2 regions of the Azospira sp. MPR-E4 genome follow, and region 1 is predicted to be linked to the other one. Evidence: riboswitches for the same ligand, from Rfam matches in the RefSeq annotation. Region 1 holds a riboswitch; the other holds the start of a gene.
The links. Region 1 has a riboswitch for cobalamin ahead of AC1RTA_RS13825 (acyl-CoA thioesterase). Riboswitches for the same ligand answer to the same signal wherever they lie in the genome.
Positions count from the first base shown of each region.

Region 1 (3,979 bases):
GAACACGGGAGCGGTGAAATTCAGCCAGCGGTCCCGTTCCGGACTCTGGTTGAGGAAGCTCATGAGCTGGCAGCGCCCGGCCTTGGCGGCGGCCAGGCTTTCGTCCCAGGTCCGCACCGGCAGCAGCTCGATGCGCAGGCCGACCCGCTGGGCCACCAGCTGCACCAGGTCGGCGCCGATACCCTCGTGCCGCCCCTGCTCGTTGATGCGCTCGAAGGGCTCCCAGTCCGGATCGACGCACATCTTCACCGACCGCACCCTGTCCAGGTAGGCCTGCTCGGCAGCCGTGAAGACGATGGACGCCGGCTCGGAGGCGACGCCGGGCAGCGGACTCAGGGAAAGGCAGGCGGCGCACAGGGCCAGGGCTGTCTTGAGGGACATGGGGACTAGGCAGGTTGGAGGGATCGTCACTGCCGATGCCCGGGCAGCCTGGGCTGCGGAAGGCGCCATGCCGATCACGGCACGGGCTCCGGCCCATCTTTTTCTGCCGGCAGTATAACGGCCCGCCACCGCTGAATTGGCTCGACTATGTCACACCGCGGCGGGGGTCCGCTGTCCGGCCGGGCAGCCTGCCGCCTGCCGTTCCGGGCCGGAAACCGGGCGCCCGCCCCGACGGGGGGGGGCGAAGGCCGGCGCCTAGGCCAGACGCCGCCCCAGGGGCTGGGGCACGGGCACCGGGCGGCCGTCGTAGCCCACCGCCACCATGATGAAGCGGCCCCGGGTGCACAGGCGGCACTGGCCGGTGAGCAGGGCCTCGGCGTGCAGCAGCACTTCCACCGTCATGGAACTGTTGCCGATGGCCACCACCCGGGCCGCCAGGTCGGCGATCTCCCCCTCCAGCACCGGCGCGTGGAAGTCGATGCGCTCGGAAGCGGCCATCACCACAGGCATGCGGGCCTGGCGGCTGGCCGCCACCATGGCCGCCTTACCCAGCCAGGCCAGGGCCTGGCCGCCGAAGAGGCTGCCGTGGTGGTTGGTGTGGCCGGGAAAGACCATCTCCACCATGGCCGTCACCGGGCCGATGCCGGGCAGCTGGGCGAAGCTCTCATCGTCCTCCTGCAGCGGCGCCCCTGGACCGTCCACCGCCACCAGGGTGAAGTGGGCGGTGGCGCTGGTCTCCCGCAGCCCGGTGGCCAGGTCCTCCGCCGCCAGGGCCACCTCCACCTGCACCGAGCGCCGGCCCCGCTGCACCACCCGGCCGGACAGTTCCACCAGGCGCCCCTGGGGAATGGGCTTGCGGAAGTCGATGCGGCCGCTGCTGGCGGTGACCATGGGCCGGCGGGTCTCCCGGGTGGCCACCAGGAAGGCCAGCTTGTCCATCATGGCCATGGCGGAACCGCCGAAGAGGGTACCGTGGTGGTTCACCTGTTCGGGAAAGACCACGTCCACCATGAGGGTGGCCTGCTGCTGCCGCGGCGAAGTGGACGAAGTGGGGGCGGGATTGGCTTCTACGGGCTGGGCGGCCGTCCCCACGACGGCGCCGATTTCCATTGCTTCCATGCGCATGCGCAACTCCTTGGATGAAGCGGAGCGGGAGCATCGGAGAAGGGCGAACACCCCGGGCCGCGGCAAAGCGGCTCGGAGCGGCAGGCAGCCGAGAGCGGACAACGATGACAGTCAGGGAATGCGCGCATTTACCTTCCTCAGGGGACACCCCGCCCCAATTAGGATTGATATGAAGTAATGCCGCGGCAGGTCTCCTGACTTGCGGGTCGTCACGTTGCGCCAGCCTTCCCGGCAGTATCGCCAGTGGCAAAGAGTGGAGCGCAACGCTCGCCGCCTACAGTTGCGGGGGCAGTTCCGGACTGGAGTCGGGGCGTCGCCGCCCTGTCTCGCACCGGATTCCCTTTTCATCCCCTGGAGGGGGGAACCGAAGCGGGGCCAGTCTAACCCGCCCCGACCGATTCGCCAAACGCCGCGCCTGGCGCGGCGGATTGCCCAGCCCGGGGGGAGTGGGCTATCATCCGCCCCGATTCAGGTGCCGTGCCTCGCGCTCTGCGGGGACGGTGAAACGGGAAGCCGGTGACTCCAGGGACCACCCAGGACAGTCCGGCGCAGCCCCCGCTGCTGTAAGCCAGACGACGCTGCCTCACGCCACTGTGGTTCATCACGGGAAGGCCGGCAGGGAAGGATGAAGGCAAGCCAGAAGACCGGCCTGACATCACAAGTTGCACCATTCCCCGGGGTGACGGGAACGGTTCTGGTGATTTGCCGCCTCCTCGCTGTTCCATCCGCCGCGGCCCTTTATCCGACCTGCCACAACTCCCCCGCCTGGTGCGCCACCGTCATGCTCGCCGAGGGAGAGACTCATGCACATCATGGAAGGCTTCCTGCCCATCGAACACGCCGTGGGCTGGAGCGTCGCCGCCGCCCCCTTCGTCGCCTGGGGCATCCGTTCCGTGAACCGCCGCATCCGCGAAAATCCCGAGCAGCGCATGCTGCTGGGAGTGGCCGCCGCCTTCACCTTCGTCCTCTCGGCCCTGAAGCTGCCCTCGGTCACCGGCAGCTGTTCCCACCCCACCGGCACCGGCCTGGGCGCCGTGCTCTTCGGCCCTGCCGCCATGGCCCCCATCGGCGCCGTGGTGCTGCTGTTCCAGGCCCTGCTGCTGGCCCACGGCGGCCTCACCACCCTGGGCGCCAACATCTTCTCCATGGCCGTGGTGGGACCCTTCGCCGCCTACGGCATCTTCGCCCTGGCCCGCCGCCTCAAGGCCTCCCTGGCGGTGAGCGTGTTCCTCGCCGCCAGCCTGGCGGACCTGCTCACCTACGTCACCACCTCGGTGCAACTGGCCTGGGCCTTCCCCGATCCGGTGGGCGGCTTTGGCGCCTCCTTCCTCAAGTTCGCCGGCATCTTCGCCCTCACCCAGATTCCCCTGGCCATCAGCGAGGGCCTGCTCACCGTGGTCATCTGCAACGCCCTGGCCCGCTTCAACCCGCAGGAACTGCAGGACCTGGGCGTGGCCCCGGCGCCGGAGGTGCGGGCATGAAGCGCCACCAGAACCTGCTGCTGCTCATCGCCGTGGTGCTGCTGGCGGCCCTGCCCCTGTGGCTGGTGGAACGGCCCCTGGGGCCGGACGGCCAGCCGGCGGAAATCTTCGGCGGCGCCGATAGCGAGGCCCAGGCCCTCATCACCCGCATCGCCCCGGACTACCAGCCCTGGTTCCAGCCCCTGCTGGAACCGGCCAGCGGCGAGATCGCCTCCCTCCTCTTCGCCCTGCAGGCGGCCCTTGGCGCCGGCTTCATCGGCTATTACCTGGGCTGCGCCCGCACCCGGGAAAAGCTGCGCCGGGAACAACGACGCGGTGAAGCGGCGGCCCGGCGCGAAGACGAGGACCAGGAAGGGCCGGCGTGCTGATCGAGCAGTCGGCCTACGCCAACCGCTGGCGCGGCGTGGCGCCCCAGGCCAAGGGCCTCTTCGCCCTGGGCGGGGTGACGGCCGCCTTCGTCGCCGCCGCCACCCCGGCCGCCGGGCTCGGCGTGGCCGCCCTGCTGGCGGCCGTGACCATCGGCGGCGCCCGGGTATCGCCCCTGCTCTATCTGCGGGTGGCGGCCCCGGCCCTCTTCTTCCTCGCCATCAGCGCCCTCTCCCTGGCCGTCTCCGTGGATGAGGGCGGCCTGCAGGCCACCGCCGCCGGCACCCACCAGGCCGCCGTGGTGGCGACCCGCTCCCTGGGCGCCCTGGCGGCCCTGCTGTTCCTGGTGCTGACCACGCCCCTGAGCGACCTCATCGCCCTGCTGCGCCGCCTGCGCACCCCCGAGGTGCTGCTGGACATCATGGTGCTGTGCTACCGCACCCTGTTCGTCTTCGCCGCCGCCCTGCAGGACATGCGCGCCGCCCAGGCCGCCCGCCTCGGCCACCTGGACCGCAGCCGCCTGCTGCGCAGCCTGGGGCAGATGGCCGCCCACCTCACCCTGCAGGTGTGGCAGCGTTCCCACGCCCTGCACCTGGCGGCCCTGGCCCGCAACAACGACGGCCCCC
Region 1 covers NZ_JBXAST010000057.1:4,900-8,878, forward strand. Annotated here, with positions in the region: gene AC1RTA_RS13820 (diguanylate cyclase) at 1-381, opposite strand, end outside; gene AC1RTA_RS13825 (acyl-CoA thioesterase) at 637-1,506, opposite strand; cobalamin riboswitch at 1,674-1,890, opposite strand; cobalamin riboswitch at 1,960-2,173, shown strand; gene AC1RTA_RS13830 (energy-coupling factor ABC transporter permease) at 2,310-2,987, shown strand; gene AC1RTA_RS13835 (energy-coupling factor ABC transporter substrate-binding protein) at 2,984-3,355, shown strand; gene cbiQ (cobalt ECF transporter T component CbiQ) at 3,349-3,979, shown strand, end outside.

Region 2 (3,979 bases), on a different contig from region 1:
GGCTTCCCGGGCGGGCTTGAGGAAGTCGCGGGGATCGAACTTGGAGGGGTTCTCGAACAGGTAGCGACGCACGGCGCCGGTCATGGCCAGGCGGATGTCGGTGTCGATGTTCACCTTGCGCACGCCGTGCTTGATGCCGTTCACGATCTCTTCCACGGGCACGCCGTAGGTTTCCTTCATGTCGCCGCCGAATTCCCGGATCTCGGCCAGCAGCTCCTGGGGCACGGAGGAGGAGCCGTGCATCACCAGGTGGGTGTTGGGGATGCGGGCGTGGATTTCCTTGATGCGGTCGATGGCCAGGATGTCGCCGGTGGGCTTCTTGGTGAACTTGTAGGCGCCGTGGCTGGTGCCGATGGCGATGGCCAGGGCGTCGCAGTTGGTGCGGGCGACGAAGTCGGCGGCCTGGTCCGGATCGGTGAGCAGGTCTTCCCGGGTCATGTGGCCTTCGGCGCCGTGGCCGTCTTCCTTGTCGGCCTTCATGGTTTCCAGGGAACCGAGCACGCCCAGTTCGGCCTCGACGGAGACGCCGATGGCGTGGGAGAACTTCACCACTTCCTGGGTCACGGCCACGTTGTAGTCGTAGGAGGCGACGCTCTTGCCGTCTTCCTGCAGGGAGCCGTCCATCATCACGGAGGAGAAGCCGGACTTGATGGCGGCCATACAGACAGCCGGGGACTGGCCGTGGTCCTGGTGCATCACCACGGGGATGTGGGGATAGGCTTCCAGGGCGGCGAGGATCTGGTGGCGCAGGAAGGCTTCGCCGGCGTATTTGCGGGCACCGGCGGAGGCCTGCATGATCACCGGGGCGTTCAGTTCATTGGCGGCCTCCATGATGGCCCAGACCTGTTCCATGTTGTTCACGTTGAAGGCGGGCAGACCGTAGCCGTTCTCGGCGGCGTGGTCCAGGAGCTGGCGCATGGATACGATGGGCATGGTGTTCCTCCAATGGGCAATGCGGTTTGTTCTGGCGTGATCGGCGCCCGCTGTCGTGGCGCTCGGGAAAGACCGTGATTTTATCGTGGCTTTGCCCCCCGGGCGAGTACTGCGACCGCCGGGCAGCAAAAGAAAGACAAAGGCCGCGACCAGGGCGCCGGAGACGCCCCAACCACGGCCATCTTCAGGCAGGCATGCCTAGAAGCGGCGTTTTTCCTGGGCCCTGGCCTGGTGCTCGCTGAGAACCTGGCGCAGTTCCTCCTCCACCGGCTTTTCCCACTGGCCGTCGTACACCAGGTCGGCCAGGGGCAGGCGCTGGCGCCAGCCGGCGCTTTCCAGCTCCGGCTTTTCCTTGAAGTGGCTGACGTAGCCCAGACACAGGTAGGCCACCGGGATGATGCGCGGCGGCAGGCTCAGGATCTCGCGCAGGGCCTGCTGGTGGAAGATGGAGACCCAGCCCACTCCCAGGCCTTCGCTGCGGGCCGCCAGCCACAGGTTCTGCACGGCGCAGACGCTGGAATAGAGGTCCATGGCCTTGATGTGGGTGCGGCCGATGACCACCGGGCCGGCCCGGTCCCGGTCGCAGGTGATGAGCAGGTTGATGGGCGCTTCCCGGATGCCCTCCAGCTTCAGTTCCTTGTAGATGGCCTGGCGCTCGCCCTCGAATTTCTCCGCCGCCTCCTGGTTGGCCTGCTGGAAGGCGGCGTGGATGCGGGCCTTGGTCTCCGCCTCCCGCACCAGGAGGAAACTCCAGGGCTGCATGTAGCCGACGGAAGGGGCGAAGTGGGCGGCGGTGAGGACCCGGGCCAGCACCTCCTGGGGCACCGGGTCGGGCAGGAACTGGCCGCGCACGTCGCGGCGGGAGAAGATGGCGTGGTAGATGGCGTCCCGGGCGGCGGCGGAGAACTCGTGTTCGTTCTGGTAGCCGGCGAGGGAGATGACTTTGTTGACGCTGCAATCGTGCTGGTCGGTCTTCATGGAGTCCCCTTCTGAAGATCGGTGGCGGCGCGCCTGGCCGTGCGTGCCGGAAAGGGTCTCCTGGCCGGTCTTCTGACTCGGGATCACTCTGTGCCGGCGCCTTCCCGATCCGCGGATCAGTGGCATCTGCCGGCCCAGTCCCCCTCACAGCGTTGGGCACGTCGCGGAATGGGCGGCCCCAAGGCCTGCCGCACCGCGTTCCCGATTCTCCCTTGCGGGCACCCGGAGACGATTCGCCCCGGCGGACCGGGGCGACGGGAATTTTAACAGAGGCGGCGGATTCAGACCCGAGGCCCGCGAGGGCACTATCAGGCCCGCAGGGGCGGCATCTGGTGCTCGCCGACGCGGACGATCTTCAGGGTGTTGGTGCCCCCCGGGGTGCCGATGGGCTCGCCGATGGTCAGCACGATGAGGTCGCCCTTGGCCACGGCGCCGTTCTGCATCAGCAGCTGCTCGGCTTCGTAGAGCAGCACGTCCCGGTCCGAATGCTGCTGGCTCATGAGCAGGGGCGTCACTTCCCGGTAGAGGGACATCTTGGTCTGGGCCTCCGCATCCGGCGTCAGGGCATAGACCGGCACGCCGCAGTTGAGGCGGCTCATCCACAGGGCGGTGGAACCGGATTGCGACAGGGCGGCGATGGCCTTCACCTTGAGGTGGTGGGCGGTCCAGATGGCGGCCATGGCCACGGACTGGTCAATGCGGGTGAACACCCGGTCGAGGAATTCCCGGTCCAGGGTCACTTCGGCGGACCGCTCGGCCTCGATGCAGACCCGGGCCATGGATTCCACGGTTTCCACCGGATAGCGGCCGCTGGCGGTCTCGGCGGAGAGCATCACCGCGTCGGTGCCGTCCAGCACGGCGTTGGCCACGTCAGACACTTCGGCCCGGGTCGGCACCGGCGACTGGATCATGGATTCCATCATCTGGGTGGCGGTGATGGCCAGCTTGTTCTTCTCCCGGGCGTGGCGAATCATCTTCTTCTGCAGGGCCGGCACGGCGGCGTCCCCCACTTCCACGGCCAGGTCGCCCCGGGCCACCATGACGCCGTCGGAGGCGTCCAGGATTTCATCCAGGGCCGCCACGGCCTCGGTGCGCTCGATCTTGGCGATGGTCAGGGCGCGGCTGCCGGCGGCCCGCATCAGCTGGCGCGCCATGTACATGTCGGCGGCGCTCTTGGGGAAGGAGACGGCGATGTAATCGACGCCGATCTGGGCCGCCGTCTTGATGTCGTCCATGTCCTTGGCGGTCAGGGCCGGGGCGGAAAGGCCGCCGCCCTGGCGGTTGATGCCTTTGTTGTTGGACAGCTCGCCGGCGTGGCGCACCACGGTGTGGATTTCGGCACCGATCACCCGCTCCACGTCGAGCACGATGCGGCCGTCGTCCAGCAGCAGCACGGCGCCGGGCTCCACGTCCCGGGGCAGGTCCTTGTAGTCCAGGCCGACCCGCTCCTGGTTGCCCAGGGCACAGTTGGCGTCGAGGATGAACTTGTCGCCCTTCTCCAGCTGGATCTTGCCGTTCTCGAATTTGCCGACGCGGATCTTCGGCCCCTGCAGGTCCCCCAGGATGCCCACCGGCCGCCCCACCTTGGCGGAAATCTCGCGCACGGTGCGGGCCCGGGCCATGTGGTCCTCGGCGGTGCCGTGGGAGAAGTTCATGCGCACCACGTCCACGCCGGCGCGGATCAGGCGCTCCAGGGTGACGGGATCGGTGGAAGCGGGGCCGAGGGTGGCGACGATCTTGGTATGGCGGGCCATGGCGGGTTCCTGTTGTTGGTCTGTCCGGCCATTCTAGCGCAGCCTCCCCGCCGTTGCTGGCCCCCAGGCCATTTCCCGGCGGCGGGGCGCTTCAGTAGTAGGCCTCGATGGCCGCCAGCGATTGGGCGTAGGTGTGGCGGATCTGGGCCGGCTCGTAGCGGTGCTCCCGGCCCACCGGGCAGGCCAGCCGGGCCAGGCAGGTATGGCGGCAGGGCGAGGCGGGCCGCCGGCGCCAGGCGACGCAGGCGGCCAGGTCGAAACGGCCGCCGGCCAGGGCGCCGGCCGGGCAGGCCTCGATGCAGACCCGGGGCGCG
Region 2 covers NZ_JBXAST010000043.1:8,215-12,193, forward strand. Annotated here, with positions in the region: gene fba (class II fructose-bisphosphate aldolase) at 1-933, opposite strand, end outside; gene bluB (5,6-dimethylbenzimidazole synthase) at 1,132-1,911, opposite strand; cobalamin riboswitch at 1,957-2,152, opposite strand; gene pyk (pyruvate kinase) at 2,220-3,665, opposite strand; gene AC1RTA_RS12375 (hypothetical protein) at 3,757-3,979, opposite strand, start outside.
Region 2: linked by a shared signal. The riboswitch ahead of bluB (5,6-dimethylbenzimidazole synthase) and the one ahead of AC1RTA_RS13825 (acyl-CoA thioesterase) in region 1 are both predicted to bind cobalamin.